One region of the Serratia sp. FDAARGOS_506 genome, then DNA from elsewhere that is predicted to be linked to it. Evidence: riboswitches for the same ligand, from Rfam matches in the RefSeq annotation. Region 1 holds a riboswitch; each other region holds the start of a gene.
The links. A riboswitch is a leader RNA that binds a small molecule or an ion and turns the genes downstream of it on or off. The one in region 1 is predicted to bind thiamine pyrophosphate.
Positions count from the first base shown of each region.

Region 1 (7,504 bases):
CTGACCACCGCCACGCTGCCGACGCCGCACGCCAGCACCGCCGGTACGCGATCGATGCTGATCCCGCCGATCGCCACCGTCGGGTAATCCGCCAGGCCGGCGATGTGGCGTTTCAATTCCGCCAGCCCCTGCGGCGCCGAAGGCATGTCTTTGGTTTGGGTGGGGAAGATGTGCCCCAGCGCGATGTAGGACGGTTTTACCGCCAGCGCGCGCGCCAGTTCGGCGTCATCATGGGTGGACACGCCCAGTCGCAGCCCGGCGCGGTGAATGGCCGCCAGATCGGTGGTATCGAGATCTTCCTGGCCCAGATGCACGCCGTAGGCGCCGTGCTTGATCGCCAGACGCCAGTAGTCGTTGATGAACAGCCGTGCCTGATAACGCTGGCCCAGTGCGATGGCGGCGGCGATATCTTCTTCGACCTGTTCGTCCGGCAGATCTTTGATGCGCAACTGGATCGTGGTAACGCCGGCCTCCAGCAGGCGAGCGATCCATTCCACGCTGTCGACGACCGGGTAGAGCCCCAGTTTGTGGGGCGTGGCTGGGAAGGGGGTTGTGATATCAGTCATTGCTTGTCTCCTCTTGCAGCGTGCCGGCGCTGTGATACAGCTCGCTGCCACGGGCGCGGAACTCGGCGGACATTTTCTCCATGCCGCTCAGCTGCACCTCGATCGGTTTGGCGGCCTCCTGGGCGGCGGCGTAGTCGCGCACCTCCTGCGAAATCTTCATCGAGCAGAATTTCGGCCCGCACATCGAGCAGAAGTGGGCGACCTTGCCGGATTCCTGCGGCAGGGTTTCGTCGTGATAGGCGCGCGCGGTGGCCGGATCGAGCGCCAGATTGAACTGATCTTCCCAGCGGAATTCGAAACGTGCCTTGGACATGGCGTTATCGCGGATCTGCGCGCCCGGATGGCCTTTGGCCAGATCGGCGGCGTGAGCGGCGATCTTGTAGGTGATCAGGCCCTGTTTGACGTCTTCTTTGTTCGGCAGGCCGAGGTGCTCTTTCGGTGTGACGTAACACAGCATGGCGCAGCCGAACCAGCCGATCATCGCCGCGCCAATGCCGGAAGTGAAATGGTCATAGCCCGGCGCGATATCGGTGGTCAGCGGGCCGAGGGTGTAGAACGGCGCTTCGTGGCAGTGTTCCAGCTCTTCGGTCATGTTGCGGCGGATCATCTGCATCGGCACGTGGCCCGGGCCTTCAATCATCACCTGCACGTCGTATTCCCAGGCGATCTTGGTCAGCTCGCCCAGCGTATGCAGCTCGGCGAACTGGGCTTCGTCGTTGGCGTCCTGAATCGAGCCGGGGCGCAGGCCGTCGCCGAGCGACAGCGAAACGTCGTAGGCGGCGCAGATCTCGCAGATTTCACGGAAATGCTGATAGAGGAAGTTTTCCTGATGGTGCGACAGACACCATTTGGCCATGATCGAGCCACCGCGCGACACAATGCCGGTCAGGCGTTTGGCGGTCATAGGTACGTAGCGCAGCAGTACGCCGGCGTGGATGGTGAAGTAGTCGACCCCTTGCTCCGCCTGTTCCAGCAGCGTATCGCGGAACATCTCCCAGGTGAGGTTTTCCGCCACGCCGTTGACCTTCTCCAGTGCCTGGTAGATCGGCACGGTGCCGATGGGCACCGGGCTGTTGCGCAGGATCCACTCGCGGGTTTCGTGAATATAGCGGCCGGTGGAGAGATCCATCACGGTGTCCGCGCCCCAGCGGGTGGACCACACTAGCTTCTCCACCTCTTCTTCGATCGATGACGTGACCGCCGAGTTGCCGATATTGGCGTTCACCTTCACCAGGAAGTTACGGCCAATGATCATCGGCTCCGTCTCAGGATGGTTGATGTTGGCGGGAATGATGGCGCGGCCGGCGGCCACTTCCTGACGCACGAACTCCGGCGTGATGTTGTCCGGCAGGTTGGCACCCCAGCTCTGGCCCGGATGCTGGTGGCGCAGCACCTCGCCGCGAATGCGCTCGCGCCCCATGTTTTCACGGATGGCGATGAACTCCATCTCCGGGGTGACGATACCGGCGCGGGCATAGTGCAGTTGGGTCACGCACTTACCTGGCAGCGCCCTGCGCGGCAGTGGCAGATGTTCAAAGCGCAGGTGATCCAGCCCCTCGTCCGCCAGCCGCTGTTGGGTAAAGCCGGAGCTGGCGCCGTTTAGGGGGGCGGTATCGCCGCGCGCGTCGATCCAGCCGGCGCGCAGCTTGGCCAGGCCGGCGTGCACATCGAGCTTGGCCTGCGGATCGCCGTAGGGGCCGGCGGTATCATACACCGGGATCGCCTCGTTGGGTTCATACTGCGGGCTATCTTTACTGCCGCCGACCAGGGTCGGGCTGAGCTGAATTTCGCGCATCGGCACCTGGATATCGCTGCGCGAGCCTTGTAGGTAGATGCGGCGCGAGTTCGGGAAAGCCGTGCCTTGCAGGGTGTCGATAAACTGCTGAGCGGCTTCGCGTTGCGCCTTACGGGCGCGCGGTGGATTAACGTTAGACATAGCAAGTTCCTACCAGTGTGTTGGGTTGGGAAAGTTGCTTGTCTGGAGCTCGGAGGGAGTAATGATGGTGGCCGATAAGGCAGGGCGCCCGCAAGGGGAAGGCCATGCCTGTGGCGATAGATTACTCTTGTTCCCTTCGCGGGTATTAACCCGATCAGGTTCCGCGGATCCCGAATTAACGGTCTCAGCCTGGCTGATTCGATGAACAAATCAGGCGCTAGGCACTCCGACAAGATGCCCCCCAGTATAGGAGGGATAAGAAAAAAAACTATAAAATTTTAACGCGCCGGATCCAGCGCCTGGTCCGGCAGCGGCTGCTGCGCGGCTTCCGCTTCCAGTTGGATCAGCTTATCTTCCAGCGCGAAGCGCGCCGCCAGCGTTTCGCCGATATCCGACAAGGCCTGATGAAACTCCAGACAAACCTCCTGATCGATATCCACTTCGGTATAGCGATCGTGGAACGCCATGATCTGTTCGGTATTGGCCCACAGCTTGGGATAGATGTTCACCGCCAGCGACATTTTCGGACTGGCTGCGCCTTCCACTTGTTTGATAATTCTGTCATAGATATGAAAATGCCCTGCGGAGAGGTAATCCACCAGGTTGTGGCAAAAGTTCTCCAGCGCTTTTTCATTCAGCGGCGTATGCTTTTCTTTATTCGGTTTGAGGCCTACCAGCGTGCAGTAGGCGACCAGCAACTGTTTGCGGGCCTGAAGCCATTGATCAACTAATTCATTACTACCGCCAACGCGCTGAGTCAGCCTTTCCAAACGGTTGAGCATGTTTGACTCCGTGTAAGTAATAAAAGTAACCGGTAAGTTATTAAAATGTAACAAAGCCGATTCGTAGAGTGCCAGTGAAGCTGAGGTTGTGCAACAACGATATGGAACTTGCATTAACGGGCAATGAAAACGGCTGGTGGATCGTCAGCCATGAAAGCAAACTTTGGTTACCGAACGGTGAATTGCCGTCGGGGACGGCCGCCGCCCTCGGGCTGCGGGGCCATATGGCGCGCACCATCGGTGAATGGGAGGGCGCGCCGGTCTGGCTGGTACGCCAGGCGATGCCGCGGGAGATGGGATCGGTGCGTCAGCTGTTGGATCAGGATCGCGGTCTGTTCCAGCTTGCCGGGCGCGGCGTGCAGCTGGCGGATTTCTATCGCTCCCATCGCTATTGCGGCTACTGTGGCCATGAGATGCACCTCAGCCGCACCGAAAGCGCTTGCCTGTGCGGCCACTGCAAAGAGCGGTACTATCCGCAGATTGCGCCTTGCGTGATCGTCGCCATTCGGCGCGACGATCAGATCCTGCTGGCGCAACACGTGCGCCATCGCGGCGGCATTCATACGGTGCTGGCCGGCTTCGTCGAAGTGGGCGAAACGCTGGAGCAGGCGGTGGCGCGCGAAGTGATGGAAGAGAGCAATATTGAAATCAAGAACCTGCGCTACGTTACTTCACAACCCTGGCCGTTCCCGCACTCGCTGATGATGGCCTTTATGGCCGATTACCATCAGGGCGACATTCGTCACGATCCCAAGGAGCTGCTCAACGCCGGCTGGTACCGTTACGACCAACTGCCGCTGTTGCCGCCGCCCGGCACCGTGGCGCGCCGGTTGATTGAGGACACCGTGGCGCTGTGCCGGGCAGAATAATGTACAATGGCCGGCAGATTATTAAGGGAGCCCCATAAATGACTGAGTTGAAGAACGATCGCTACCTGCGCGCGCTGTTGCGCCAGCCGGTGGATGTGACCCCCGTATGGATGATGCGCCAGGCCGGTCGTTATTTACCGGAGTACAAGGCGACCCGCGCCCAGGCCGGTGATTTCATGTCGCTGTGCAAGAACGCCGAGCTGGCCTGCGAGGTCACGCTGCAGCCGCTGCGCCGCTATGCGCTGGATGCCGCCATCCTGTTCTCCGACATTCTCACCATTCCCGACGCCATGGGGCTCGGCCTGTACTTTGAAGCCGGCGAAGGCCCGCGTTTCAGCTCCCCCGTCACCTGCCGCGCCGACGTCGACAAGCTGCCGGTGTTCGATCCGGAAGTGGAATTAGGCTATGTGATGAACGCGGTGCGCACCATTCGCCGCGAGTTGAAGGGCGAAGTGCCGCTGATCGGCTTCTCCGGCAGCCCGTGGACACTGGCGACTTATATGGTCGAAGGCGGCAGCAGCAAGGCCTTCACCAAGCTGAAAAAGATGATGTATGCCGAGCCGGCCACGCTGCATCTGTTGCTGGACAAGCTGGCGGACAGCGTGATCCTGTACCTCAATGCCCAGATCAAGGCCGGCGCGCAGTCGGTGATGGTGTTCGACACCTGGGGCGGGGTGCTGACCGGGCGCGATTATCGCGAGTTCTCTTTGCACTACATGCACAAGATCGTCGACGGCCTGCTGCGTGAAAACGATGGCCGCCGCGTGCCGGTGACGCTGTTCACCAAAGGCGGCGGGCAGTGGCTGGAAGCGATGGCCGCCACCGGCTGCGATGCGCTGGGGCTGGATTGGACTACCGACATCGCGGACGCACGTCGGCGGGTGGGCGACAAAGTGGCGCTGCAGGGCAATATGGATCCGTCGATGCTTTATGCCTCCCCGGCGCGCATCGCGGAAGAAGTGGAGACCATTCTGGCCGGTTTCGGCCACGGCAACGGCCATGTGTTCAACCTGGGCCACGGCATCCATCAGGATGTGCCGCCGGAGCACGCCGGCGCCTTCGTCGAGGCGGTACACACGCACTCGGCGAAATACCACCGTTAAGGATCCGATGTGACCGATATGGCGGCCCTGCGCGCCGAACAGCTGCGGCGAGCGGCTGAAGTCATTCGCTACGACGATCTGCCGGCCGAACCGCCGGCCTTCATCGCCGGCGCCGACGTGGGCTTCGAGCAAGAGGGGGCGGTGACGCGCGCCGCCATCGCCATCCTGCGCTATCCGTCGCTGGAGCTGGTGGAATACCAGGTGGCCCGCATCGCCACCGTCATGCCCTACATTCCGGGCTTCCTGTCGTTTCGCGAATACCCGGCGCTGTTGGCCGCCTGGGCGCAGCTGCAGCGGAAACCGGGGCTGATCTTCGTCGATGGGCATGGCATTTCGCATCCGCGGCGCCTCGGCGTCGCCAGCCATTTCGGCCTGCTGGTCGATGTGCCGACCATCGGCGTGGCCAAGAAGCGTCTGTGCGGCAAATTTGCGCCGCTGGACGCCGCCGTCGGCGCGTTGGCGCCGTTGGAAGATAAGGGTGAACAGCTGGGCTGGGTGTGGCGAAGCAAGGCGCGTTGCAACCCGCTGTTCATCTCTACCGGTCACCGCGTGGGCGCCGACAGTGCGCTGGCGTGGGTGCAGCACTGTATGGCGGGCTACCGTTTGCCGGAGCCGACCCGCTGGGCTGACGCCATCGCATCGCGTCGTCCGGCGTTTCAGCGGTGGTTGCAGCAGCATCCGGAGGTGTCGCCATGAGCGATTTCGGGTACACTGCGCCGCAGATAACGCGTAAGAGAGTAAAGCATGCTACGTAACCCGATTCATTTACGCCTGGAACGGCTCGAGGCCTGGCAACATTTGACCTTTATGGCCAGTTTGTGCGAGCGTATGTACCCGAATTACCAGATGTTCTGCAAACAGACCGAGTTCGGCGATCCGGCGGTTTATCGCCGCATTCTGGATTTGGTGTGGGAAACGCTGGTGGTTAAGGATGCCAAGGTCAACTTCGACAGCCAGCTCGAGAAGTTGGAAGAGGCGATTCCGTCGGCGGAAGATTACGATCTTTACGGCGTTTACCCGGCAATTGATGCCTGTATCGCATTAGGGGAACTGATCCATTCGCGGCTCGGCGGGGAGACGCTGGAGCACGCCATCGCCATCAGCGAAACATCGATTCGCACCGTGGCGATGTTGGAAATGACCCAAGCCGGTAAGGAAATGACCGACGAAGAGTTGGAAAGTTTGCCTGCGGTAGAGGAAGAATGGGACATTCAATGGGAAATTTTCCGCCTGTTGGACGCCTGTGAAGAGCGCGATATAGACCTGATCAAGGGGCTGCGATCCGACCTGCGAGAGGCCGGTGTCAGCAACATCGGGATAAATTTAGCGCAATAAGGCAACAAAACGTGATTTAACGCCTGATTTGTCATGCCTTAAGGCTTCACATCCGCACCCTGTCTGGTCTACATTTGGGGGGCGTAAAAAAAGTGGCTATCGGTGCGTGTATGCAGGAGAGTGCTGTCAATCGGCATATCCGTCGCACTCGATGCTTTGCAAACGATAAACACACTGTAAGGATAACTTATGAACAAGACTCAACTGATTGATGTAATCGCGGACAAGGCTGACCTTTCCAAAGCACAAGCTAAACTGGCTCTGGAATCCACCCTGGCTGCTATTACTGAGTCTCTGAAAGAAGGTGATGCAGTACAATTGGTTGGCTTCGGTACTTTCAAAGTAAACCATCGTAGCGAGCGCACTGGCCGCAACCCGCAGACTGGCAAAGAAATCAAAATCGCAGCAGCCAACGTGCCTGCGTTCGTTTCTGGCAAAGCACTGAAAGACGCTGTTAAATAAGACCGCGCCTCGGTGAAAAGATTAAACAGAGGGGCGATGGCGCCCCTTTTGTTTACTCGTCGGGCGCTCATGGCCGTTGGCATCGCCGTCGGCCTGAGCGCCTGCAGTTCCCATTCCGATATTCCCAGCTTTACCGCCAGCGGCTTCGTGGCCGATCAGGGCGTGATACGCCTGTGGCGTAAAGACGATGAGCAACAGCGCCCGCAGGTGCTGGTCAGCGTCTACAGCCCTTATCGCGGTCCGGGCACCATCACCACGTTGTACACCTATCAGGGCGATGTGCTGCGCCAAATCAAACGCAACGACGCCGACGGCGATCGAGACTCTATTCAACTGCGCTTTGCCGACGACGGCACGGTGAGCTTTATGCAGCGCCAGCTGGCGACACGCCGCGAACCGCTGACCAGCGATGAAATCGCCCTGTATCAATATCAGGCGCGGCGGATCCTCG
Region 1 covers NZ_CP033831.1:1,783,506-1,791,009, forward strand. The annotation lists gene thiE (thiamine phosphate synthase) at 1-566, opposite strand, end outside; gene thiC (phosphomethylpyrimidine synthase ThiC) at 559-2,502, opposite strand; TPP riboswitch at 2,617-2,741, opposite strand; gene EGY12_RS08680 (Rsd/AlgQ family anti-sigma factor) at 2,781-3,284, opposite strand; gene nudC (NAD(+) diphosphatase) at 3,386-4,153, shown strand; gene hemE (uroporphyrinogen decarboxylase) at 4,192-5,256, shown strand; gene nfi (deoxyribonuclease V) at 5,266-5,952, shown strand; gene EGY12_RS08700 (YjaG family protein) at 6,001-6,591, shown strand; gene hupA (nucleoid-associated protein HU-alpha) at 6,781-7,053, shown strand; gene EGY12_RS08710 (DUF1481 domain-containing protein) at 7,090-7,504, shown strand, end outside.

Region 2 (7,504 bases), 400 kb from region 1:
AGATCTTCAATGGCCTGACGCGCATAAATGAGGAAAACGGGGAACTGGAATCCGATCTGTCTCACCATTGGCAGGCGCTGACGCCGCTGCACTGGCGGTTTTATCTGCGCCCGGCGATCCATTTTCATCATGGCCGCGAGCTGGAGATGGCGGATGTCATCACTTCCCTCTCGCGTCTGACCTCGCAACCGCTGTTCTCGCATATCGAGAGCGTCACCTCGCCGACACCGTTCGTTATCGACGTGCATCTGCGCAGCCCCGACCACTGGTTGCCCTGGCTGCTGGGCAGCGTGCAGGCCATGATCCTGCCGCGTGAATGGCGCGAGCTGCCGGACTTCGCCCGCCATCCGGTCGGCACCGGCCCCTACCGCGTGGTGCGCAACCATCCCAGCCAGATGAAGATCCACGCCTTCGACGACTATTTTGGCTACCGGGCGCTGATCGACGAGGTGAACATCTGGGTGCTGCCGGAGTTCTCCGAAGAGCTGGTACACTCGGGCGTGCAGCTGCAGGGCGATGAAACCGGCAAAAACGAACTGGAAAGCCGGCTGGAAGAGGGCTGCTATTTCCTGCTGTTCGATCAGCGTTCACCGCTGGCTGCCGACCCCGCCATTCGCAGTTGGCTATGCGAATTGATCAACCCCATTTCGCTGCTGAGCAACGCTGGGCCGCTGTACCAGCGCTATTGGTCGCCGGCGTACGGCCTGCTCCCGCGCTGGCACCACAACCGCACGCTGGCGCAGCAACCCAAACCCGCGGGCCTGACCGAACTGACGATGACCCACTTCAATGAACATTCGGAGTTTCACGCCATTCGCCAGGCGATCGAACCGCTGCTGGCGCAGCACGGCATCCGCCTGATCGTGCAAAGCGTGGATTACGCCATCTGGCACCAGGGCGACGCGCGCAGCGATCTGTGGCTTGGTAGCGCCAACTTCTATCTGCCGCTGGAGTTTTCGTTGTTCGCCACGCTGTACGAACTGCCGCTGATGCAGCACTGCATGAACGAGGATCTGGCGCAGGACGCAGCGCTGTGGCGCGCCAACCGCTTGCCGCTGGCGGAGTTCTGCCAGCGCCTGGTCAGCAATCACCAGCTGCATCCGCTGTTTCACCACTGGCTGCAGCTGCACGGCCAGCGCAGCATGCGCGGCGTGCGGATGAACACCCTCGGCTGGTTCGACTTCAAGTCCGCCTGGTTTGCCCCGCCGGAGGCATAAGCGCCTTTCGCCCGGGTCGGTTAATCTTTACAATAGCGCCGTCTCAACGGGGTGCGGTAAGTCGGGCCGCGTGATAAGCCCGATTTTCCGCTGAGAGCACACCCGTCGAACCTGATCCGGTCAATACCGGCGGAGGGATTTGAGCCCAGCGAACCGGCGACGCCGCCTCGCCCCCTCAGATGCCCTTGCCCCCTTATTTTTCAGGAGTGCAACGTGGTCAAAACATATCTGCCCTGCTTCTTGCTGCTGTGTGCCGCGCCGGTGTTCGCCAAGCCGACGCTGACGGTTTACACCTACGATTCTTTCGCCGCCGACTGGGGCCCTGGCCCGGCGGTGAAAAAAGCCTTCGAAGCCGAGTGCGGCTGTGAACTGAAGTTCGTCGCGCTGGAAGACGGCGTCTCGCTGCTGAACCGCCTGCGCATGGAAGGCAAGAACAGCGCCGCCGACGTGGTGCTGGGGCTGGACAACAACCTGTTGCAGGCGGCGCAGCAAACCGGCCTGTTCGCGCCGAGCGGCGTCGACACCGCCAAACTGACGGTGCCGGGCGGCTGGCAGGACACGACCTTCGTGCCTTACGACTATGGGTACTTCGCCTTCGTCTACAACAAAGAAAAACTGAAGAACCCACCGAAGAGCCTGCAGGAGTTGGTCAGCAGCGATAGCAACTGGAAAGTGATCTACGAAGATCCGCGCACCAGCACGCCGGGCCTCGGCCTGCTGCTGTGGATGCAAAAAGTGTATGGCGACAAGGCGCCGGCCGCCTGGCAGCAGCTGGCGAAGAAGACCGTCACCGTCACCAAAGGCTGGAGCGAAGCCTACGGCCTGTTCCTGAAAGGGGAAGGCGATCTGGTGCTCAGCTACACTACCTCTCCCGCCTATCACCTGATCGAAGAGAAAAAAGATCTCTACGCCGCCGCCACGTTCAGCGAAGGCCACTACCTGCAGGTGGAAGTGGCAGGCAAGCTGAAGGCCGCCAAACAGCCCGAGCTGGCGGAGCGTTTCATGCAGTTCATGGTCACGCCGGCGTTCCAGAACACCATCCCGACCGGCAACTGGATGTATCCGGTGATCAACACCCCGCTGCCCGCCGGCTTTGAACAGATGAACGTGCCGCATACCGCGCTGCAATACAGCGCCGAAGAGGTGGCCAAACAACGCGGCGGGTGGATCCGGGCATGGCAAGCCGCCGTCAGCCGCTGATCCCCCGCTGGCTCTGGCCGGGGCTGCTGGCCGCCGGCGTGATCCTGCTGGTCGCCGCGCTGGCGATGGGCTCGCTGTGGCGTCACGCGCCGGACAGCGACTGGCGCGGCCTGTGGCAGGACAGTTACCTGTGGCACGTGGTGCGTTTCACCTTCTGGCAAGCGCTGCTGTCGGCGCTGATTTCGGTGCTGCCCGCCGTTCTGCTGGCGCGCGCGCTCTATCGCCGCCGTTTCCCCGGCCGGCAGCTGCTGCTGCGGCTGTGCGCCATGACGCTGGTACTGCCGGTACTGGTGGCAGTGTTCGGTCTGCTCAGCGTCTATGGGCGCCAGGGCTGGCTGGCGGCGCTGTGCGGCTGGCTGGGCGTCGAGTATGGCTTCTCGCCCTATGGCCTGCAGGGCATTCTGCTGGCGCACCTGTTTTTTAACCTGCCGCTGGCCACCCGCCTGTTGCTGCAGGCGCTGGAGAATCTCCCGGTAGAGCAGCGCCAGCTGGCCGCCCAGCTGGGCATGAATGGCTGGCAGCAGTTCCGCTTCGTTGAATGGCCGGCGCTGCGCCGCCAGATCCTGCCGAGCGGCGCGTTGATCTTCATGCTGTGCTTCGCCAGCTTCGCCACCGTGCTGTCGCTGGGCGGCGGGCCGCAGGCCACCACCATCGAACTGGCTATCTATCAGGCGCTGAGTTACGACTACGATCTGGGCCGCGCTGCCATGCTGGCGCTGATCCAGTTAAGCTGTTGTCTGGGGCTGGTGTTGATCAGCCAGCGCCTAAGCCAGGCGCTGCCGGTGGGCCATACCCACGCCCAGCGCTGGCGCAACCCGGAAGACAGCCTGTGGCGGCGCGTCGGCGATTTTCTGTTGATCGCCGCCGCACTGCTGCTGCTGCTGCCGCCCCTGCTGGCGGTGATCGCCGACGGCGCCAATCAGGCCGTCGTCAGCGTGCTGCGCCAGCCGGTGCTGTGGCAGGCGCTGTTCACGTCGCTGCGCATCGCCCTTGGCGCCGGACTGCTGTGCGTGGCGCTCACGATGATGCTGCTGTGGAGCAGCCGCGAGTTGAAACTGCGGCAGCATCTGCGCGGCGGCCAGGCGCTGGAGCTGAGCGGCATGGTGATCCTGGCGATGCCCGGCATCGTGCTGGCTACCGGCTTCTTCCTGTTGCTGAGCGATACGATCGGACTGCCGCAGTCGCCCTATGCGCTGGTGATCCTCACCAATGCGCTGATGGCGGTGCCCTATGCACTGAAGGTGTTGGAGAATCCGATGCGCGACCTCGCCGAACGTTACAACCCGCTGTGCCTGTCGCTGGATATCCACGGCTGGCAACGGCTGCGGCTGATAGAACTGCGCGCGCTGCGCCGCCCGCTCGCGCAGGCGCTGGCCTTCGCCTGCGTGCTGTCGATCGGCGATTTCGGGGTGGTCGCCTTGTTTGGCAACGAGCATTTCCGTACCCTGCCTTTTTACCTGTATCAGCAGATTGGCGCCTATCGCAGCAACGACGGGGCGGTGACCGCGCTGCTGTTGCTGCTGCTGTGCTTCCTGTTGTTTACCCTGATCGAACGCTTACCGGGGCGCCATGCTGACGCTTGAAAAACTGACCTATCTGTATGAACACCTGCCGATGCGCTTTGATCTGCGCATCCGGCCGGGCGAGCGCGTCGCGGTGCTCGGCCCCAGCGGCGCCGGTAAAAGCACCCTGCTGAGTTTGATCGCAGGTTTCCTGCCGGCGGCCAGCGGCCGGCTGCAGCTGAACGGCGAAGACCATACCGCCACGCCGCCGGCCAAACGGCCGGTGTCGATGCTGTTTCAGGAGAACAACCTGTTCGCGCACCTGACGGTGGCGCAGAACATCGGGCTGGGGTTGGATCCCGGTCTGCGCTTGACTGAGCAACAGCGCCAACAGCGGGAGCATATCGCCCGTCAGGTCGGCCTGGAGGAGCACCTGGAGCGCCTGCCGTCGCAGCTTTCCGGTGGTCAGCGTCAGCGCGCCGCGCTGGCGCGTTGTTTGATTCGCCAACGGCCGATCCTGCTGCTCGACGAGCCTTTCTCGGCGCTCGATCCGGCGCTGCGCAACGAGATGCTGCAGCTGCTGCAGACGGTGTGCGAACAGCGTAACCTGACGCTGCTGATGGTGTCGCACAACCTCGACGACGCCGCGCGCATCGCGCCGCGCACGCTGCTGGTGGTCGATGGGCGCATCTACTACGACGGCCCAACGCAGGCCCTGCTGGACGGCAGCGCGCCGGAAGCGCGCGTGCTGGGCATTTCGGGTAAAGCGTGATCTAACGCGCGTTTTTTATGCTGCGCCGATAAACCTGTTGTGTGAATTTTGCGCCTGTGTTTTTATAAAAACCTGACTTTTTTTACTGATGATAAGGTTCCCTGTGATCGCATCTTCGCTGACTTCGACCCTACTAGTTACCGCGCTACCAGCCGCGGTGGTCGTCGTGCGTGTGGTGGTGGTCGTCGGCAATGCGCCGTAGGGTCCGAATCAACGCATCGATTCCCAAACCCCGCCGGCGCAAACCGGGCGGGGTTTCTTGTTTTAGCACCCTGCCCAGAAAAGCTCACCGGCCTTGAGAAAGGACAGGAACATGGCAACTTCGGGCTCACCTCAACCGGGCACCAGCTTCACCGGCGCACAATTGATCGTTCATCTGCTGGAGCGGCAGGGCATTACCACCGTCGCCGGCATTCCCGGCGGTGCCGCGCTGCCGCTGTATGACGCGCTGAGCCAAAGCACCCGCATACACCACGTGCTGGCGCGCCACGAACAGGGCGCGGGCTTTATGGCACAGGGCATGGCGCGAGCCAATGGCAAAGCGGCGGTGTGCATCGCCTCCAGCGGGCCGGGCGCCACCAATCTGGTCACCGCCATTGCCGACGCCAAGCTCGACTCCATTCCGCTGGTGTGCATCACCGGGCAGGTGCCTTCCTCAATGATCGGCACCGACGCCTTCCAGGAGGTGGACACCTACGGTATCTCCATTCCGATCACCAAGCACAACCACCTGGTGCGCGATATTCGCGAGCTGCCGCAGGTGATCGGCGACGCCTTCCGCATTGCCGAGTCCGGCCGCCCCGGCCCGGTATGGATCGATGTGCCGAAAGACGTGCAAACCGCCACCATCACCCTGGAAGCGCTGCCGCCGATCGCCGCGCCGGACGCCGCACCGACCTTCGATCCGGCGCTGGTTTCGCAGGCCGCCGCGATGATCAACCAGGCTAAACGCCCGATCCTCTACCTGGGCGGCGGCATCATCTGCGCCGACGCTCACCGACAGGCGGTGGAACTGGCCGAACGCGCCGGTCTGCCTACCACCATGACGCTGATGGCGCTGGGCGCGATGCCGGTGGAACACCCGCTGTCGCTGGGTATGCTGGGCATGCACGCGGCGCGCAGCACCAACTTCATTCTGCAGGAGGCCGATCTGCTGATCGTGCTGGGCGCGCGCTTCGACGATCGGGCAATCGGCAAAACCGAGCAGTTCTGCCCTAACGCCGCCATTATTCACGTGGATATCGACCGCGCCGAGCTGGGCAAGGTCAAGCAGGCCAACGTGGCGATCCATGCCGACGTCGGTCAGGTACTGCAACAGCTGCTGCCGCAGATCGACACACAGCCGCGCAGCGCGTGGCTGAACACCGTCAACGACCTGAAACGCGAGTTCCCGTTCAACATGCCGAACGCCGACGATCCGCTGAGCCATTACGGCCTGGTGCTGGCCGCCGCACGCTGCGTGGACGACAGCGCTATTATCACCACCGACGTGGGCCAGCATCAGATGTGGGTGGCGCAGGCCTATCCGCTGAGCCGGCCGCGTCAGTGGCTGACTTCGGGCGGCCTGGGCACCATGGGCTTCGGTCTGCCGGCGGCGATCGGCGCGGCGTTGGCGGAACCGGAGCGTAAAGTGCTGTGCTTCTCCGGCGACGGCAGCCTGATGATGAACATTCAGGAAATGGCCACTGCAGTCGAGCACGGTCTGGACGTGAAAATCATTTTGATGAACAACCAGGCGCTGGGGCTGGTGCACCAGCAGCAAACCCTGTTCTACCAGCAGCGCATTTTCGCCGCCGCCTATCCGAAGCGCACCGATTTCCTGAAGATCGCCGCCGGATTCGGGCTGGATACCTGCGATTTGAACGCCGCGGAAGATCCGCAGGCCGCGCTGGCCGAAGCGATCCAACGCCCGGGCCCCTGCCTGATCCACGCGCTGATCGACATTAACGAAAAAGTGTTCCCAATGGTGCCGCCGGGCGCCGCCAACATCGACATGATTGGAGAATAAGCCATGCTGCAACCGCAAGATAAACCCCAAGTGATCCTGGAGCTGGCCGTGCGCAACCATCCCGGCGTCATGTCGCACGTTTGCGGGCTGTTCGCCCGTCGCGCGTTCAACGTCGAAGGCATTTTGTGTCTGCCGTTGAAAGACGGCCAACAGAGCCGCATTTGGCTACTGGTCGCCGACGACCAACGGCTGGAGCAGATGATAAGCCAGGTGGAAAAGCTGGAAGACGTGCTGCAGGTGAATCGCCACAGCGAAGACGTGCGGGTATTTGAACAGCTCGAAGCGTTCTTCCAATAAAGTGAATGGGGGCTGACGCCCCCGTAATCATTGCCCGGACAGCACCTGCCACAGCAGGTGCCGATACACCGGCATCAGCGGCTGCTGGCTCAGCAGATAACCGACCGCCAACGCCGCCAGCCAACTCACGGCGCAAACTACGCGCAGCCGCAGCGGCGTCAGCCAGCGGCTAAGCCGATCGGCGTTGCGCTTGCCCTCACGCCACCAGCGCCAGCTCAGCCACACTGCCAGCCAGAGGGTGAGCGCCGCGGCGAGCAGCAGCCACTTGAACATCGCGCTGTTGGCGCCGGCAGGGATGTCGATCGCCACGCCCGCCAGGATGCCGGGGAAAAAATAGACCGGCGGCCAGGTCAGGCAGCCGATGATGTTCGGCAAGGCAAACTTGTACGGCGGCAGATCGAGCATGCCGGCCACCATCGGCACCAGCGGGCGCGTCGGGCCAACGAAGCGGCCGATCAGAATGGTCGCCATGCTGTGCTGATGCAAGGCGTGTTCGGTTTTGTCGAGC
Region 2 covers NZ_CP033831.1:2,179,148-2,186,651, reverse strand. The annotation lists gene sgrR (HTH-type transcriptional regulator SgrR) at 1-1,217, shown strand, start outside; TPP riboswitch at 1,255-1,373, shown strand; gene thiB (thiamine ABC transporter substrate binding subunit) at 1,431-2,417, shown strand; gene thiP (thiamine/thiamine pyrophosphate ABC transporter permease ThiP) at 2,393-4,000, shown strand; gene thiQ (thiamine ABC transporter ATP-binding protein ThiQ) at 3,987-4,691, shown strand; gene ivbL (ilvB operon leader peptide IvbL) at 4,780-4,893, shown strand; gene ilvB (acetolactate synthase large subunit) at 5,005-6,699, shown strand; gene ilvN (acetolactate synthase small subunit) at 6,703-6,996, shown strand; gene EGY12_RS10500 (DedA family protein) at 7,024-7,504, opposite strand, start outside.
Region 2: another riboswitch for thiamine pyrophosphate. It lies ahead of thiB (thiamine ABC transporter substrate binding subunit); the one in region 1 lies ahead of thiC (phosphomethylpyrimidine synthase ThiC).

Region 3 (7,504 bases), 1.5 Mb from region 1:
ATCGCCAGCGCCGCCGTGGCGCTGATCGCCGACGGCGACTCGCTGATCTTCGACGCCGGCAGCACGGTGCTGCAAATGGTGCCGCATCTGGCGCAGTTCAATAACATCACGGTGATGACCAACAGCCTGACCATCGTCAACGCGCTGGTGGAACTGGACAACGATCAGACCATCCTGATGCCCGGCGGCACCTACCGCAAAAAATCGGCCTCGTTCCACGGCAGCCTGGCCGAATCGGCGTTTCAGCAGTTCAGCTTCGACAAACTGTTTATCGGCGCGGACGGCGTCGATCTCAACGCCGGCGTAACCACCTTCAACGAAGTGCACAACGTCAGCAAAGCGATGTGCGAAGCCGCCGGCCGCATTATTCTGTTGGTAGACTCCTCGAAATTCGGCCGCAAGAGCCCGAACGTGGTGTGCGAACTCAGCGCTGTCGACACGCTGATCACCGACCGAGACATCAACCCCGATTACCTCGCCGCCCTGCAGGCGAAAGGCATCAATATCCTTCTGGTAGGAGACCCCGATGAGTAACGCCAACGCCCTGCTCGCCTTCGCCCGCGAAACGCTGGAGATCGAGCTGACCGAAGCGCAACGCCTGCTGGCGCGCCTGGACGACAACTTCGTCTGCGCCTGCGAACTGCTGCTGAACTGCCGTGGCAAAGCGGTGATTTCCGGCATCGGCAAATCCGGCCATATCGGCAAGAAGATCGCCGCGTCGCTGGCCAGCACCGGCACGCCGTCGTTCTTCGTGCATCCGGCGGAAGCGCTGCACGGCGATCTCGGTATGATCGGCGCCGACGACGTGGTGGTGTTCATCTCCTACTCCGGCCGCGCCAAAGAGCTGGATCTGATCCTGCCGCTGCTGGCGGAGAACGGCATTCCGGTGATCGCCATCACCGGCGGCAAAGAGTCGCCTTTGGCGCAGGCCGCGGCCTGCGTGCTGGATATCGGCGTCGAGCGCGAAGCCTGCCCGATGGGGCTGGCGCCGACCTCCAGCGCGGTCAACACCCTGATGATGGGTGATGCCCTGGCGATGGCGCTGATGCGCCAGCGCGGTTTCAACGCGGAAGACTTCGCCCGCTCGCATCCGGGCGGCAGCCTGGGGGCGCGCCTGCTGAACCGCGTGCATCACCTGATGCGCACCGGCGATCGCCTGCCGCGCGTGAGCGAAAGCGCCAACGTGATGGAAGCGATGCTGGAGCTGAGCCGCACCGGGCTCGGGTTAGTAGCGGTCTGCGACGCGCAGCAGCGGGTGGTGGGGGTGTTTACCGACGGCGACCTGCGCCGCTGGCTGGTGAAGGGCAACAGCCTGCAGGATCCGCTCAGCCCGGCGATCACCCGCCCCGGCTATCGGCTGCCGGAGCAGTGGCGCGCCGGCGAGGCGCTGGAAGCGCTGCACGAACAGCACATCAGCGCGGCCCCGGTGGTCGATATGGACGGCGTGCTGGTGGGGGCGCTCAATCTGCACGATCTGCATCAGGCCGGTATCGGCTGATCAACGTCGGGGGCGCCATCACCGGCGCCCCCGGTCAGATCATTTCCAGTCGGGATTGTTCTCGAACTGCTGCTTCAGCAGCGCCTTCATGTCTTCATCCGGCTTGCCGAGCCACTGGTACTTGGCGTATTTCTTCGGATGATCGACGGCTTCCGGCCGATCTTCCACTTCCACTCGCACGCCCCAGGCCTGGGATTTGTCCGCGCTGAACGCCACGATCAAAAAGTTGTTGCCGCAGTCGTGCGGCTTGCACAGGTTGCCGACCTGATACTCTTTGCCCTTCCAACGCAGATTCTGCGCCGGCGTAGAGGTGCCGACGCCCTTGCGCGCCCAGCCCGGCATCCGCGCCTGGCCTTTCACCATGTTTTGCCAACTGGCCTGGTACCCCGGCTGCTGAATCAAATCCGATGTGGTGACGATCTGCTGGGCAAAGCTGCCCGCGCTGAAGCTGAGCAGTGCGCCGAAGAGGGCGCAACGCAGCGCCTGGTGTCCCGTCATAGTCCTTCTCCCTAGGTTAAATCAGGTTTCGCCCGTCAAACCGGGCCTGAACTAGTCAGACCACGGTTGCGGCAAAAAGTTGACTCACCACCAGGCGTGAAAGTGGTGCACCGGCCCGATGCCGTGCCCCACCTCCAGCGTGTCCGCCTGTTGCAGCGCTTGTTGCAGGTAGTCCTTGGCGGCGGCCACCGTAGCCGCCCAGTCGGCATGACGCGGGCGCAGCGCCGCCAGCGCGGCCGAGAGCGTGCAACCGGTGCCATGGGTGTGGCGGGTGGCGACGCGCGGCGCGGTAAAGCGCTGCTCGCCTTCTGCGGTAAACAGCCAATCCGGGCTCTCGCTTTCGCTCAGGTGGCCACCCTTCATCAGCACCGCCCGGCAGCCCATCGCCAGCAGCGCCCGCCCCTGCTCGCGCATCTGCGCTTCATCTTCCGCCGGCGCGCACGCCAGCAGCGCCGCCGCTTCCGGCAGGTTCGGCGTAATGATCGACACCAGCGGCAACAGCTCGCGCCGAATAGACGCCACCGCCTCCGGCGCCAGCAACGGATCGCCGCTTTTCGCCAGCATCACGGTGTCCAGCACCACGAATTCCGGCCGGTAATGGCGCAGCCGTTCGGCCACCGCCTGCACGATGTCGGCGTTGGCCAACATGCCGATCTTGACGCTGTCGATGCGCACATCGCTGAACACCGAGTCCAGCTGCGCGGCGACGAACGCCGGATCGATGTAATACACCGACTGCACGCCGCGGGTATTCTGCGCCACCAGCGCGGTGATCACCGAAGTGCCGTAGGCGCCGAGCGCCGAGAAGGCCTTCAAATCAGCCTGAATGCCGGCGCCGCCGCTGGGATCGGTGCCAGCAATGGTCAGCGCGTTAATGCGTTTCATCACAGATCCTCCCCGCGCAGCTGATACAGGGCGTCGAGGAACGCCGGCGTAAAACTGCCCGGCCCTCCGGCCTGTCTGGCCGCGAGGCCGCCGCAGTGGGACATCACCCGGCAGGCGGTCGCCACGTTGTCCAGGCGGTCGCCCGGTAGGGCGCAAAACGCCGCCACTACCGCCGACAGCGCGCAGCCGGTGCCCACCACCCGCGTCATCAGCGGGGAACCGCCTTCGATCGCCCAATCGCGTTGGCCGTCGGTGACGTAATCCACCGCGCCGGTGACCGCCACCACCGCGCCGCTGCGCTGCGCCAGCTCACGGGCGGCGGGCAATGCCACCAGCGAATCGTCGCCGCTGTCCACCCCGCGGCCGCTGGCCAGCAACCCGCTGAGCGCCATGATTTCCGAGGCATTGCCGCGTATCGCCGCCGGTTTCTCGTCCAGCAGCTGTTTAGCAAAGGCGGTGCGGTAGGAGAGCGCGCCGACCGCCACCGGATCCAGCGTCCAGGGCTTGCCGGCCTGATTGGCGGCGGCCACCGCCGCCCGCATCGATTCGGCGCGCAGCGCATTGAGGGTACCGACGTTGATCAGCAGGCCATCGGCCAGCGCGCTGAACTGCGCCGCCTCTTGCGGCTCCACCACCATCGCCGGGGAGGCGCCGAGCGCCAATAGCACGTTGGCGGTCAGCGATTGCACCACTTCGTTGGTCAGGCAGTGGATCAGCGGAGGCCGCTGTTGGAATTGGGTCAGACAGGCCGCGGCGCGCGCGCCGGGTAGTGCATCAGGTCGAGCGATCATATTCCTCCCAACCGGCGTTCAAGAAGGCGGCGCCGGCTGGGCGGCCGTGACTTCCCTACGCTGGCATTATCCAGATCAGGTAATACGGGTATTTCTCAGCCTTCACGCAGAAGGGCACCCCGAGTCATGAAAATCAATAGGTTGTGATCAACGTTGCGTTAATCCCTGCAGGGGATCATGCCAGCGGCGGCGCGGACAAACAAGCGAATAAATCGGCTCGCACCTAAGCGGTGCTTCCCTCTTTTCCCGCCAGATACAGGCTCAGCACGCCGGGCAGCTCCGCCAGCGTGAACGCCACGCTCTGCGGCGCTGTCTTGAAGATATGGTGCAGCGTACCGGCCACCAGGCTTTGCAACAGCCGGGTTTGCTGCAGGATCTCCGCTTCGGCGGTCTCGGGGCGGCGCAGCTGCAGCACGCGGGCGATCAGCGCCAGGAAGCTGGATTTTTCGTCCGGCAGGTTCATTTCCCGCATCACCGGCAGGTAGTCGGTGTGCTCGCGCAGGTACTGCGCATAGGGTGAAAACAGCCGCTGGATCACCGCTTCAGCGGAGAGGCGCCGCCACTCGTCGTCACTGGCCAACGCCATGTCGCGGATCAGCGCCTCGACCGACTCGGTATGCCGATCCGCCAGCGCTTTGATCACCGCGTGGCGATCGGGAAAGAAGTGATACATCGAGCCGATGGAGGTTTTGGCGTGCTTGGCGAGCCGCTGCATGCTGAGCGCCGCCAGCCCGTCCTGGGCCACGATCGCCGCCGCCGAATCCAGAATGGTTTGTACGCGTTGCCGCCCTCTTTCCTGCTGCGGCTCTCGCCCGGTGATGTGTTCGTCGATTTGCATATTCGTTTCTGCCCGCTGTCATCAACGCATTATACCCATTTGCCGCCGCGAAGGCAGGACGATACAAAAAACTAGATTAATTCCTCTAGTTTGGAGTAGAGTATTTATTCTAGTTTACCCTGATGCAAGCGTGGGGAAGACAAACAGTGACCTCACTCACTGAAAAAGAGTCATTTCATTCGGCCCGTCGCCCAAGCCAATCGCCAGAGAACGCCCTATGCCCGACAAAAAACTGCTTATCTTCTGCCTGACCGCGCTGTTGCTCACCGGGTGCTCGCCGGCACCGTCGATAGTGGTGTTCGGCGCTTCGTTCCCCGACTGGCTGTTTTGCCTATGCGGCGGCGTGGCGGGCATGGTGGCGATCCACCTGCTGCTGCGCACCCCGGAAAAACGCGCCTGGCTGGCGCCGCAGCTGCTGACGTATCCGGCGCTGACCGCGCTGATCGCCATGCTGATCTGGTTACTGGTTTTCCCCCACTGAGACTGACGCCATGACCCAACCACAAACCTCCAACAAGCGCAGACTGCTGGTGCTTGCCATCCTGGCGTTGACGTTCATCGTGGCCGCCGTCGTCGTCTGGCGGGTGGAAAACGCCCCCACTACCGACGATGCCTACGCCTATGCCGACACCATCGACGTGGTGCCGGAGGTGAACGGCCGCATCATCGAGATGCCAATCCGCGACAATCAGGAAGTGCGGCAAGGCGATCTGCTGTTCCGCATCGATCCACGCCCTTATCTGGATGCGCTGGCGGCAAGCGAGGCGCGCCTGATCACGCTGAATGAGCAGATCAAGCTGACGCAGCGCTCAGTCAACGCGCAGCAGTACAACGCCGAATCGATGAACGCCATCGTCAAACGCTCGCAGGCGCTGGTGGCGCAGGCGACCGACACCCTTAACCGCCGGCAGAAACTGCTCGGCAAGAACTACGTTTCGGCGGAAGAAGTGGAAACCGCCCGCACCTCCCAGCGCTCGGCGCAGGCGGAGCTGCAGGCCGCGTTGCTGCAGGCGAAACAGGCGGAAGCCGCCGTCAGCGGCGTCGAGGCCCTGGTCGCGCAGCGCGCCGAAGTGCAGGCCGACATCGCCATCGCCAAACTGAACCTGGAATTCACCGAGGTGAGAGCGCCGTTCGACGGCCGCATCGCCTCCCTGAAAACCACCGTCGGCCAATATGCCTCCAGCGCCAAACCGGTGTTCACCCTGATCGACACCCGCCGCTGGTACGTGATCGCCAACTTCCGCGAAACCGACCTGAAAGGCGTGCATCCCGGCGTGCCGGCCACGCTGTATCTGATGAGCGACGCCGGCCAGACATTCAGCGGCAAGGTGGAATCGATCAGTTACGGCGTGCAGCCCGACGACGGTGGCACCGTGCTGGGCGGCCTGCCCAACGTGTCGCGCAATATCAACTGGGTGCACGTTTCGCAGCGCTTCCCGGTCAAGATCGCAGTAGAAGCCCCCAACCCGGCGCTGTTCCGCGTGGGCGCTTCGGCGGTGGCGAAGCTGAACCTGCGCCATGAAGAGTAAAACGATGTCTCGCGGTTGGCTGCCTCAACTGATCGACGAGCTGCGCCCTTCTGACAGCCGCATCAACCTGGTGATCCGCGCCCTGCTCTCCAGCGCGATCGCCATCGTGATCTCGCAGACGCTGCAGGTGCCGTGGCTGGCGCTGTCGCTGATTGCTGTCTTCTTTATCACGCAGTCCAATATCGTGATCACCCGCGCGATCGGCATTCTGTTCTTCGTCAGCTCCACGCTGGCGATCGGCGCCGCCATCCTGGTGCTGAAGTTTACCTACGACTACCCGATGCTGCGCATCCTGCTCTCCAGCGCGCTGTTTTTCCTCAGCGTGTTCCTGATGCGGGTGACCAAGGTCGGGGTGCTGTTCTTCCTGATGGCGCTGGTGGTGATCTACACGCAAAGCTTTGTCGATCTCACCCCGCAGGCGGAAGTGGTGATACGGCTGGTGTTGTGGGTCTGGGTGGCGATCAACTACGCCATCTTGCTCACCCTGATCGTCAATACCCTGCTGCTGCCGGCTGAACCGCTGAAGCAGTTGAAAAGCCGGATGATCGCGGTGTTGGATGAAACTCGCGCTATGTTGGCCCAAGGCGACGAGACGCGCGATCTGAGCGCCATCTCGCAGCACGCCACCGAGCTGCATAAACTGCTGCGCTTTTCAGTGATGCGCAGCGATCGCTGCCGCGCCAACGAGCCCGGTTATCTGGCGCTGATCACCCTGGTGTTGCAGCTCAATATCCTGGCCTACCAGCTGCCGCCTGTTTTCGGCGCAGCCGCGCGTAAATTGGCGCAAGAGATAGACGCCGCCTGCCGCGCGCTGCAAACGGCGATAAGCCACGACAGCGCGCTGCGATTTTCCGTCGCGATCGCCGACAGCGACGATCCGCAGGTGCCGGCGCCGCTCAATGAAATGGCCGGCCTCCTGCAGGTCTACGCCAACCGTAGCGACTACGCCGACGCTCTGCAGGCCGCCCCACCGCCGAAAGTGCCCTTCTTTACCCCCGATGCCCTGACCAACCCGGTTTACATCCAGTTTTCGTTGAAAACGCTGCTGACCGTGCTGGTGGCCTACGTGTTTTATACCGCCGTCGATTGGTCCGGCATTCATACCATCATGCTGAGCTGCCTGATCGTGGCGCAGCCCAGCCTCGGTGCCACGCAGCGGCGGGCGCGGCTGCGTCTCGGCGGCGCGGCGATCGGCAGCCTGCTGGCGCTGATCTCGGTAGTATGGATCATGCCTCACCTCGATAGCCTCGTCGGCTTGCTGCTGCTGACGCTGCCGGTGATCGCCCTGTCCGCCTGGATCGCCGCCGGCTCCGAGAAGATAAGCTATGCAGGGGTACAGATCCTGTTCACCTTTTCCCTGGCGCTGCTGGAAAGCTTCGGCCCGGTCACCGAGCTGACCGAGATCCGCGATCGCCTGATCGGCATCGTGCTGGGGGTAGGGTTCGCCACCTTCATTCACGCCACG
Region 3 covers NZ_CP033831.1:261,239-268,742, forward strand. The annotation lists gene EGY12_RS01560 (DNA-binding transcriptional repressor) at 1-534, shown strand, start outside; gene gutQ (arabinose-5-phosphate isomerase GutQ) at 527-1,498, shown strand; gene EGY12_RS01570 (inhibitor of vertebrate lysozyme family protein) at 1,538-1,996, opposite strand; gene thiD (bifunctional hydroxymethylpyrimidine kinase/phosphomethylpyrimidine kinase) at 2,081-2,881, opposite strand; gene thiM (hydroxyethylthiazole kinase) at 2,881-3,672, opposite strand; TPP riboswitch at 3,708-3,804, opposite strand; gene EGY12_RS01585 (TetR/AcrR family transcriptional regulator) at 3,896-4,510, opposite strand; gene EGY12_RS01590 (YtcA family lipoprotein) at 4,728-4,991, shown strand; gene mdtN (multidrug transporter subunit MdtN) at 5,002-6,039, shown strand; gene EGY12_RS01600 (FUSC family protein) at 6,044-7,504, shown strand, end outside.
Region 3: another riboswitch for thiamine pyrophosphate. It lies ahead of thiM (hydroxyethylthiazole kinase); the one in region 1 lies ahead of thiC (phosphomethylpyrimidine synthase ThiC).

Region 4 (7,504 bases), 2.1 Mb from region 1:
ATTGGCCTGGTGCACTCGGGGCCGGTGGTGCAGTCGGGCCAGAGTTGGGAACAGGGGCCGATCGTGCTCAACTGGCAAGACGTGCAGGACTCTTTCGATCTCTCCGGTTTCAATCTGGTGATCCACGAAGCGGTGCACAAACTGGATATGCGCAACGGCGGCGTTGCCACCGGCGTGCCGCCGATCCCGCTGCGCGAGGTGGCCGCCTGGGAGCACGATCTGCACGCCGCGATGGAAAGCCTGCAGGACGAGATAGACATGGTCGGTGAAGAGGCCGCCAGCATGGATGCCTACGCCGCCACCGATGCGGCCGAGTGCTTCGCCGTGCTGTCGGAGTATTTCTTCAGCGCCCCCGAGCTGCTGGCCGAACGCTTCCCGGCGCTGTACCAGCACTTTTGCCGCTTCTACCGCCAGGATCCGCTGGCGCGCCTGCTGCGCGCCCAGGCGGAAAACGACGCGCAATGGGCTGATTGACGGGTATATTGCTCAGATACCGAGCAGTCGCACCGCCTGGGGCAATTTAGCGTTGACACACCCGGGGCCGCTGGATATCATGCGCCCCGTTCACACGATTCCTCTGTAGTTCAGTCGGTAGAACGGCGGACTGTTAATCCGTATGTCACTGGTTCGAGTCCAGTCAGAGGAGCCATATTTAGAGAAGCCCGCTTAAGGAAACTTAAGCGGGCTTTTTGCTGTTGGGCGTTTACAGCCCGCGTTTTTCCATCAGCAGCGCCAGATCGACCAAGCGGTTGGAGAAGCCCCACTCGTTGTCATACCAGGCGAGTACTTTCACCAGATTACCGCCGATCACCAGCGTGGACAGGCCGTCGATGATCGACGAACGCGCATCGCCCCGATAGTCGCTCGACACCAGCGGTTCATCGCTGTAGCCCAGGATCCCTTTCAGCGGGCCGGACGCCGCCGCCGCGCGGAAAGCGGCGTTAATCTCCTCCACCGTCGCCGGGCGTTTCAGCGTCACCGTCAAATCGACGATGGAAACCACCGGCACCGGCACCCGCAGCGAGTAACCGGTCAGGCGGCCGTCGAGATCCGGGATCACCTTGCCGAGCGCCTTGGCCGCGCCGCTGGAGTAAGGCACGATCGACTCCGCCGCCGCCCGCGCGCCGCGCAGATCTTTTTCCGGCTGATCGTGCAGCGCCTGGCTGTTGGTATAGGCGTGGGTGGTGTTCATCAGCCCGTATTCGATGCCGAAGGCCTGATGCAGCACCTGCGCGGCGGGCGCCAGCCCGTTAGTGGTGCAGCTGCCGTTGCTGACCACTTTATGCAGCGCCGGATCGTAGAGCTGGTCGTTAACCCCCATGACAATGGTGATGTCGTCGTTTTTGGCCGGCGCCGAGATAATCACCCGCTTGGCACCGCCGTGCGTGATGTGCACTTCCGCCTTGGCTTTATCGGTAAAGAAGCCCGTCGCTTCGATCACCACGTCCACGCCCACGCTGCTCCAGGGGATCTCGGCGGGATCGCGCTGCGAAAACACCTGAATCGGCCGGCCGTCCAGCAGCAGCTGATTGTCGCCGGCTTCCACCTTGGCCGCCAGGGTGCCGGAAAGCGTGTCGTATTTCAGCAGGTGCGCCAGCGTTTTGCTGTCCGTCAGATCGTTGATCGCCACCACTTCAAAATCGCTGCGACCCAGTGCCGCGCGCAGTACGTTGCGCCCGATCCTGCCGAAGCCGTTAATGCCAACTCTCACCATGATGCTCTCCTCGTTATGGGCTTTGCCTCAACTCTAGCCCTGCCCCGAAGCGGCGTAAATGACACTTACCAATCAATTTACGCCAAATTGCGCGCATGAAAGCGTTCGCGGTATTCGCTCGGGGTCAGCTGCAGTTTTCGCTCAAACACCCGCCGCAGGTTAAGGCCGTTGCCAAAGCCAGTAGCCAGGGCGATCTGCTCTATGCCTTGCGCACTCTGCTCCAGGCGCTGTCTGGCGGTATGCAACCGCCCTTCTTCGACGAATTTGGCGGGAGAAATGCCCGTCTCGCGGGTGAACACGCGGGTAAAGTTGCGCGGGCTCATCGCCACGCGTTCGGCCAACCGTTCGACGCTGAGATCGTCGGCGAGGTTTTCCAGGATCCAGGACTGCAGATCGCGGATCGGGCCCGGCGATTTGGCCTGGTTGAGCGGGTAGCGGCTGAACTGCGCCTGCCCGCCGGGGCGGCGCAGAAACATCACCAGATCCTGAGCCACTTCGCGCGCCTGCACGAAACCATAGTCGTCTTCCACCAGCGCCAGCGTCAGGTCGAAGCCGGAACTGACGCCGCCGGAGGTCCAGATCGGCCCGTCCTGCACGTAGATTGGGCCATTCTCGACCTGCACCCGCGGGAAGCGCGCCTGCAGCGTTTCCGCCAGCCGCCAGTGGGTGGTCGCCCGCCGTCCGTCCAGCAATCCGGCCTCGGCCAGCAGCAGAGCCCCGCCGCAGACCGAGGCGATTCGGCGCGCCTGCGGGGCCGCCCGGCGCAGCCAATCCGCCACCAGGGCGCCCTCTGCTTCGGTCGCCCCTTTGCCGGCGACGATGACGGTATCGCGCGGCAGTGCCGGATCGAGATCCGCCAGGCGATGATCGGCCAACAGGCTCAGCCCGGACAGACCGTGTATCACCCGATGGGATTGCGTGGTGGCGACCGCGATCTGATACAGCGGCGCCTCGGCAGGGCTCAGACGGTTGGCCTGCATCAGGATATCGGCGATGCCCGCCGCTTCGAACAGCATGCCCCCTTCAGGGACGATAATCAGGAATGTATGCATGGCGATAATAGGAAGAACGAGCAAAACAGGTCATGCAGCCACTGTATAAGAAAAACCTCGCCGGTTCATCCTGCGGGCATAAAAAAGCCCGCCGATAACCTCGACGGGCCTGGAAGGAATAGCCATTCAAGCCTGCGGCAGGCTCACTCCGCTGACGCGCGCTAACTGCGCCAGCAGCGCCGTTTGAAACGCCTCGTCGTGCACCGCGGCATGGGGATCGAACCGTTGCTGATGGTGCCAATAACCGCCGGTCGCCAGGGCCTGCGGCTCATCGCTGGTCACCAACCACACCTGCGTCACATGTCCCAACGCCAGATCGTCGGGCGCATCCGCGCCGCCCATTTTGGTCGGCACCCAGCCGGGATCGACCGCGCTGCTGATGACGCCGGGCCACAGGCGCGCCACGGCGGCGGCCAGCGCGGTGACGAACAGTTTGCTGTCCGAATAGGAACCGGCTGCGCCGCCGAGCCAGTCTACGCCGTTCAGTTCCGGCACGCCGTCAAAGTGCATGCTGCTGCTCAGGTAGACGATGCGCTTGGGGCGTTCGATCAGGGCCGTCAGCAGGTAAGGCGCAATCACGTTCACCGGCATCACCTGCGGCCCGGTAAACATACCGGCGTTGTGGATCACCGCGTCCGGGCGGCCGAGGCGATTGACCTGCTCGGCGAGCAGCCGGATCTGCTGCACATCGGACAGATCGCCGATCGCGGCCTGCGCGCCGCGATCCAGCAGATCGCGCACCGCGTCCAAACGGCCGGGCTCACGCGCATGCAAAATCACCTGATGCCCTTCGTCCAACAGCGTTTGCGCGGCGGCGCGGCCCAGCCCGTCTACCGAGCCGGTAATGAAAATGCGTGACATGCCACTCCTCCGTTTAGCGCCAGCCGAGCGCCGGCGCGACATGGGTTAAAATCGATTCGATGACGTGGGCGTTGTACTCCACGCCCAGCTGGTTAGGCACGGTCAGCAGCAGCGTATCCGCTTCGGCGATGGCCTCGTCCTGCGCCAGCTGTTTTATCAGCTCGTCCGGCTCGGCGGCATAGCTGCGGCCAAAGATCGCCCGGGTCTGCGCGTCGATATATCCCAGCTGATCGCCCTCCTTGCCACCGCCGCCGAAGTAGTTGCGATCCCGCTGATCCACCAGCGCGAAGATGCTGCGGCTCACGGAAACCCGCGGCTCGTGCGTATGGCCGGCCTCTTGCCAGGCGGCGCGGTAGGCGCGGATCTGCTTGGCCTGCTGAATGTGGAAAGGTTCGCCGGTCTCGTCGTTCTTGAGCGTCGAACTTTGCAGGTGCATGCCGAGCTTCGCCGCCCAGACGGCGGTGGCGTTCGAACCGGCACCCCACCAGATGCGGTCGCGCAGCCCGGCGGAAAACGGCTCCGGCCGCAGCAGCCCGGGCGGATTCGGGAACATCGGCTGCGGATTGGGTTCGGCGAACCCTTCACCGCGCAGCGCTTCCAGGAACACTTCGGTATGGCGGCGGGCCATGTCCGCGTCGCTCTCGCCGTCGGCCGGGGCATAGCCGAAATAGCGCCAGCCGTCGATCACCTGCTCCGGCGAGCCGCGGCTGATGCCGAGCTGCAGCCGCCCACCGGCGATCAGATCCGCCGCGCCGGCGTCTTCCACCATGTACAGCGGGTTTTCATAGCGCATGTCGATCACGCCGGTGCCGATTTCGATACGTTGGGTTTTGGCGCCGATGGCGGCCAACAGCGGGAACGGCGATCCCAGCTGGCGCGCAAAGTGGTGTACGCGAAAATAGGCGCCGTCCGCCCCCAGATCTTCGGCGGCGACCGCCAGATCGATGGACTGCAGCAGCGCATCCGCCGCGGAACGGGTGCCGGACTGGGCGGAAGGCGACCAGTGGCCGAACGAGAGAAAACCAATCTTTTTCATCGGGAATCGTCCTCAAAGGCAGAATCATCGGCCTACAGTGACAAAAAGCGCGCGCTCTGCGCCAGTAAAATCGCCCACGATCGCACTAAACGAACCGATTGCCGCCGCGCCGCCCGGCGATTGTAATCAAAAAACAAATGTCGTATAACAAGCAGCTCCGAGGGGTGTCCTGTTACGGGCTGAGATGGCGCAAGCCGAACCCTTTGAACCTGATCTGGGTCATGCCAGCGAAGGGACGGTTAGGTAACAACGCTCTCACCCGTTGCCTGTTCATACCCCAGCGTGCCCGGATCTCCACTGACTCAAGGAGGTCCCATGTCCATCACCACCCTGTTCGAAAACGGTCTTTACGGCCGGCTGCGCCAACATGCCGGCAGCCACTGGCAGGACTACGTCGAGCACCCGTTTCTGCAGCAGCTCGCCGCCGGCACCTTGCCCGAACGCGCTTTTCGCCGCTACCTGACCCAGGACTACCTGTTCCTGCTGCACTTCGCCCGCGCCTACGCGCTGCTGGTCAGCAAGCTGCGTACCCTGCCGGAGATGCGCGCCGCCACCGCCTCGCTTAACGGCATCGTCGCCGAACTGCCGCTGCACGTGGCCTACTGCGCCGAATGGGGGCTGAGCGAAGCGCAGATCGCCGCCCAGCCGGAAGCGGCGGAGACCATGAACTACACCCGTTACGTGCTGGATATCGGCCATGCCGGCGACGCCCTCGATCTGCTGGCCGGCCTGCTGCCCTGCGTGGCCGGCTATGCCGAAATTGGCCTGCGGCTGCTGCACGATCCCGCCACCAAGATGGAGGGCAATCCTTACGCCTCCTGGATCCGCAACTACGGCGACGAGGGCTATCTGGCCGGCGTGCGTGCCGCCATCGAGCTGCTCGAGACCGTCGGTCATCAGCGTGGCGCGCAAAGCCGCCTCACTGAGCTGGCGCAGATTTTCACCACCGCCACCCAGTTGGAATCGGCTTTTTGGCAGATGGGGCTGAACGCCTCATGACCTCCCCGCTTCTCCCGCCCGGCATTCAGGTGCGGGATCTCAGCCTGCGTTTCGGTCAGAAAATCGTCTTTGATCGGCTGAGCTTCGACATCGCCGGCGGCAGCTTCGTCGCCCTGCTCGGCGCCAGCGGCGCCGGCAAAACCAGTTTGCTGAAGATCATCGCCGGCCTGGAACGGGCCACCTCGGGCACGGTAGCCGGCAGCGACGGCCAGCCGATCGCCGGGCGCATCGCCTATATGGGGCAAAAAGATCTGCTCTACCCGTGGCTGACCATCGAAGAGAACGTCGCCCTCGGCTCGCGGCTGCGCGGCGAAACACCGGACCGGGCGTGGGCGGCACACCTGCTGGAGCGCGTGGGCCTGGCCGCGCATGGCCGCAGCCTGCCCGCCTCGCTGTCCGGCGGGATGCGCCAGCGCGCTGCCATCGCCCGCACGCTCTACGAACGCCAGCCGATCGTGCTGATGGACGAACCCTTTTCCGCGCTGGACGCCATTACCCGCGCCGAGATCCAGAGCCTGGCCGCCGAACTGCTGGCGCAAAACACCGTGCTGCTGATCACCCACGATCCGATGGAGGCCTGCCGCCTGAGCCACCGGCTGCTGGTGCTGTCGCCCTGGCCGCTGGGCCTCGACGACACCCACCGCATCAGCGGGCAACCGCCGCGCGCACCGGATGACGCCGACCTGCTGAAAAGCCAGGCCGAACTGCTCCAACAGCTGGTGAGGGCAGCGCAATGAATATCGCCAAAGAACGTGGGCTTACCCGCCTGCGGCGTGGGCTGACGGTGTTTGCCGGCCTGCTGCTGCTGTGGTGGTTGGCGGTGCAAAGCGGCATTCCGGCCTTTCTGCTGCCCACGCCGGGCGCGGTGGCGCAGGCGCTATGGGACGGGCGCAGCTATCTCGCCTGGCACACGCTGGTCACCGCTTCGGAAATCGTCAGCGGGCTGGCGCTGGGCGTACTGCTCGGCGCCGCGCTTGCGCTGTGCATGATCTTCTCGCCGCGCCTGCAGCGCTGGCTGATGCCGCTGGTGCTCACCAGCCAGGCGATACCGGTGTTCGCCCTGGCCCCGCTGCTGGTGCTGTGGTTCGGCTTCGGCATGAGCGCCAAGGTGGCGATGGCGGTACTGGTGATCTTCTTCCCGGTAGTGTCGGCCTTCTTCGACGGGCTGCGCCGGGTCAACAACGACTATCTCGATCTGGCGCGCACGATGCGCGCTTCGCGCTGGGCGCAGCTGCGGCACGTGCGGCTGATGGCTGCGCTGCCGGCCTTCGGTTCCGGCCTGCGCATGGCCGCCGCGGTCGCGCCGATCGGCGCCATCATCGGCGAATGGGTCGGCTCGGCCGAAGGGCTGGGCTACGTGATGCTTAACGCCAACGCGCGTATGCAGACCGACATCTGCTTCGCCGCGCTGTTTATTTTGGTGCTGATGACTGTGCTGCTGTGGACTGCGGTGGATGCGCTGCTGCGGCGCCTGATCGCCTGGGCGCCGGAAAACGACTGATGATTGCAACCATAACCAGGGATAAAGGAACGACCATGATCAAACAAACCGTTTGCGGGCTGCTGCTGGGCGCCGCCATCACCGGCCAGGCCGGCGCGGCCGAAAAGCTGACGCTGGTGCTCGACTGGTACATCAACCCCGATCACGCACCGATTATGGTGGCCGAGCAGATCGGCGCCTTCAAGGCCGAAGGGCTGGACGTCAAGATCGTGCCGCCGTCCGATCCGGCGCTGCCGCCGCGGCTGGTGGCCGCCAAACAGGCAGACCTCGCCATCACCTATCAACCGCAGCTGCACTTCTTCGCCGATCAGGGCCTGCCGCTGATGCGGGTCGGCACGCTG
Region 4 covers NZ_CP033831.1:4,544,126-4,551,629, forward strand. The annotation lists gene mtfA (DgsA anti-repressor MtfA) at 1-474, shown strand, start outside; tRNA gene EGY12_RS22015 (tRNA-Asn) at 574-649, shown strand; gene gap (type I glyceraldehyde-3-phosphate dehydrogenase) at 704-1,714, opposite strand; gene EGY12_RS22025 (GlxA family transcriptional regulator) at 1,792-2,766, opposite strand; gene EGY12_RS22030 (SDR family NAD(P)-dependent oxidoreductase) at 2,893-3,627, opposite strand; gene EGY12_RS22035 (LLM class flavin-dependent oxidoreductase) at 3,641-4,663, opposite strand; TPP riboswitch at 4,814-4,916, shown strand; gene tenA (thiaminase II) at 4,979-5,662, shown strand; gene EGY12_RS22045 (ABC transporter ATP-binding protein) at 5,659-6,399, shown strand; gene EGY12_RS22050 (ABC transporter permease) at 6,396-7,163, shown strand; gene EGY12_RS22055 (ABC transporter substrate-binding protein) at 7,199-7,504, shown strand, end outside.
Region 4: another riboswitch for thiamine pyrophosphate. It lies ahead of tenA (thiaminase II); the one in region 1 lies ahead of thiC (phosphomethylpyrimidine synthase ThiC).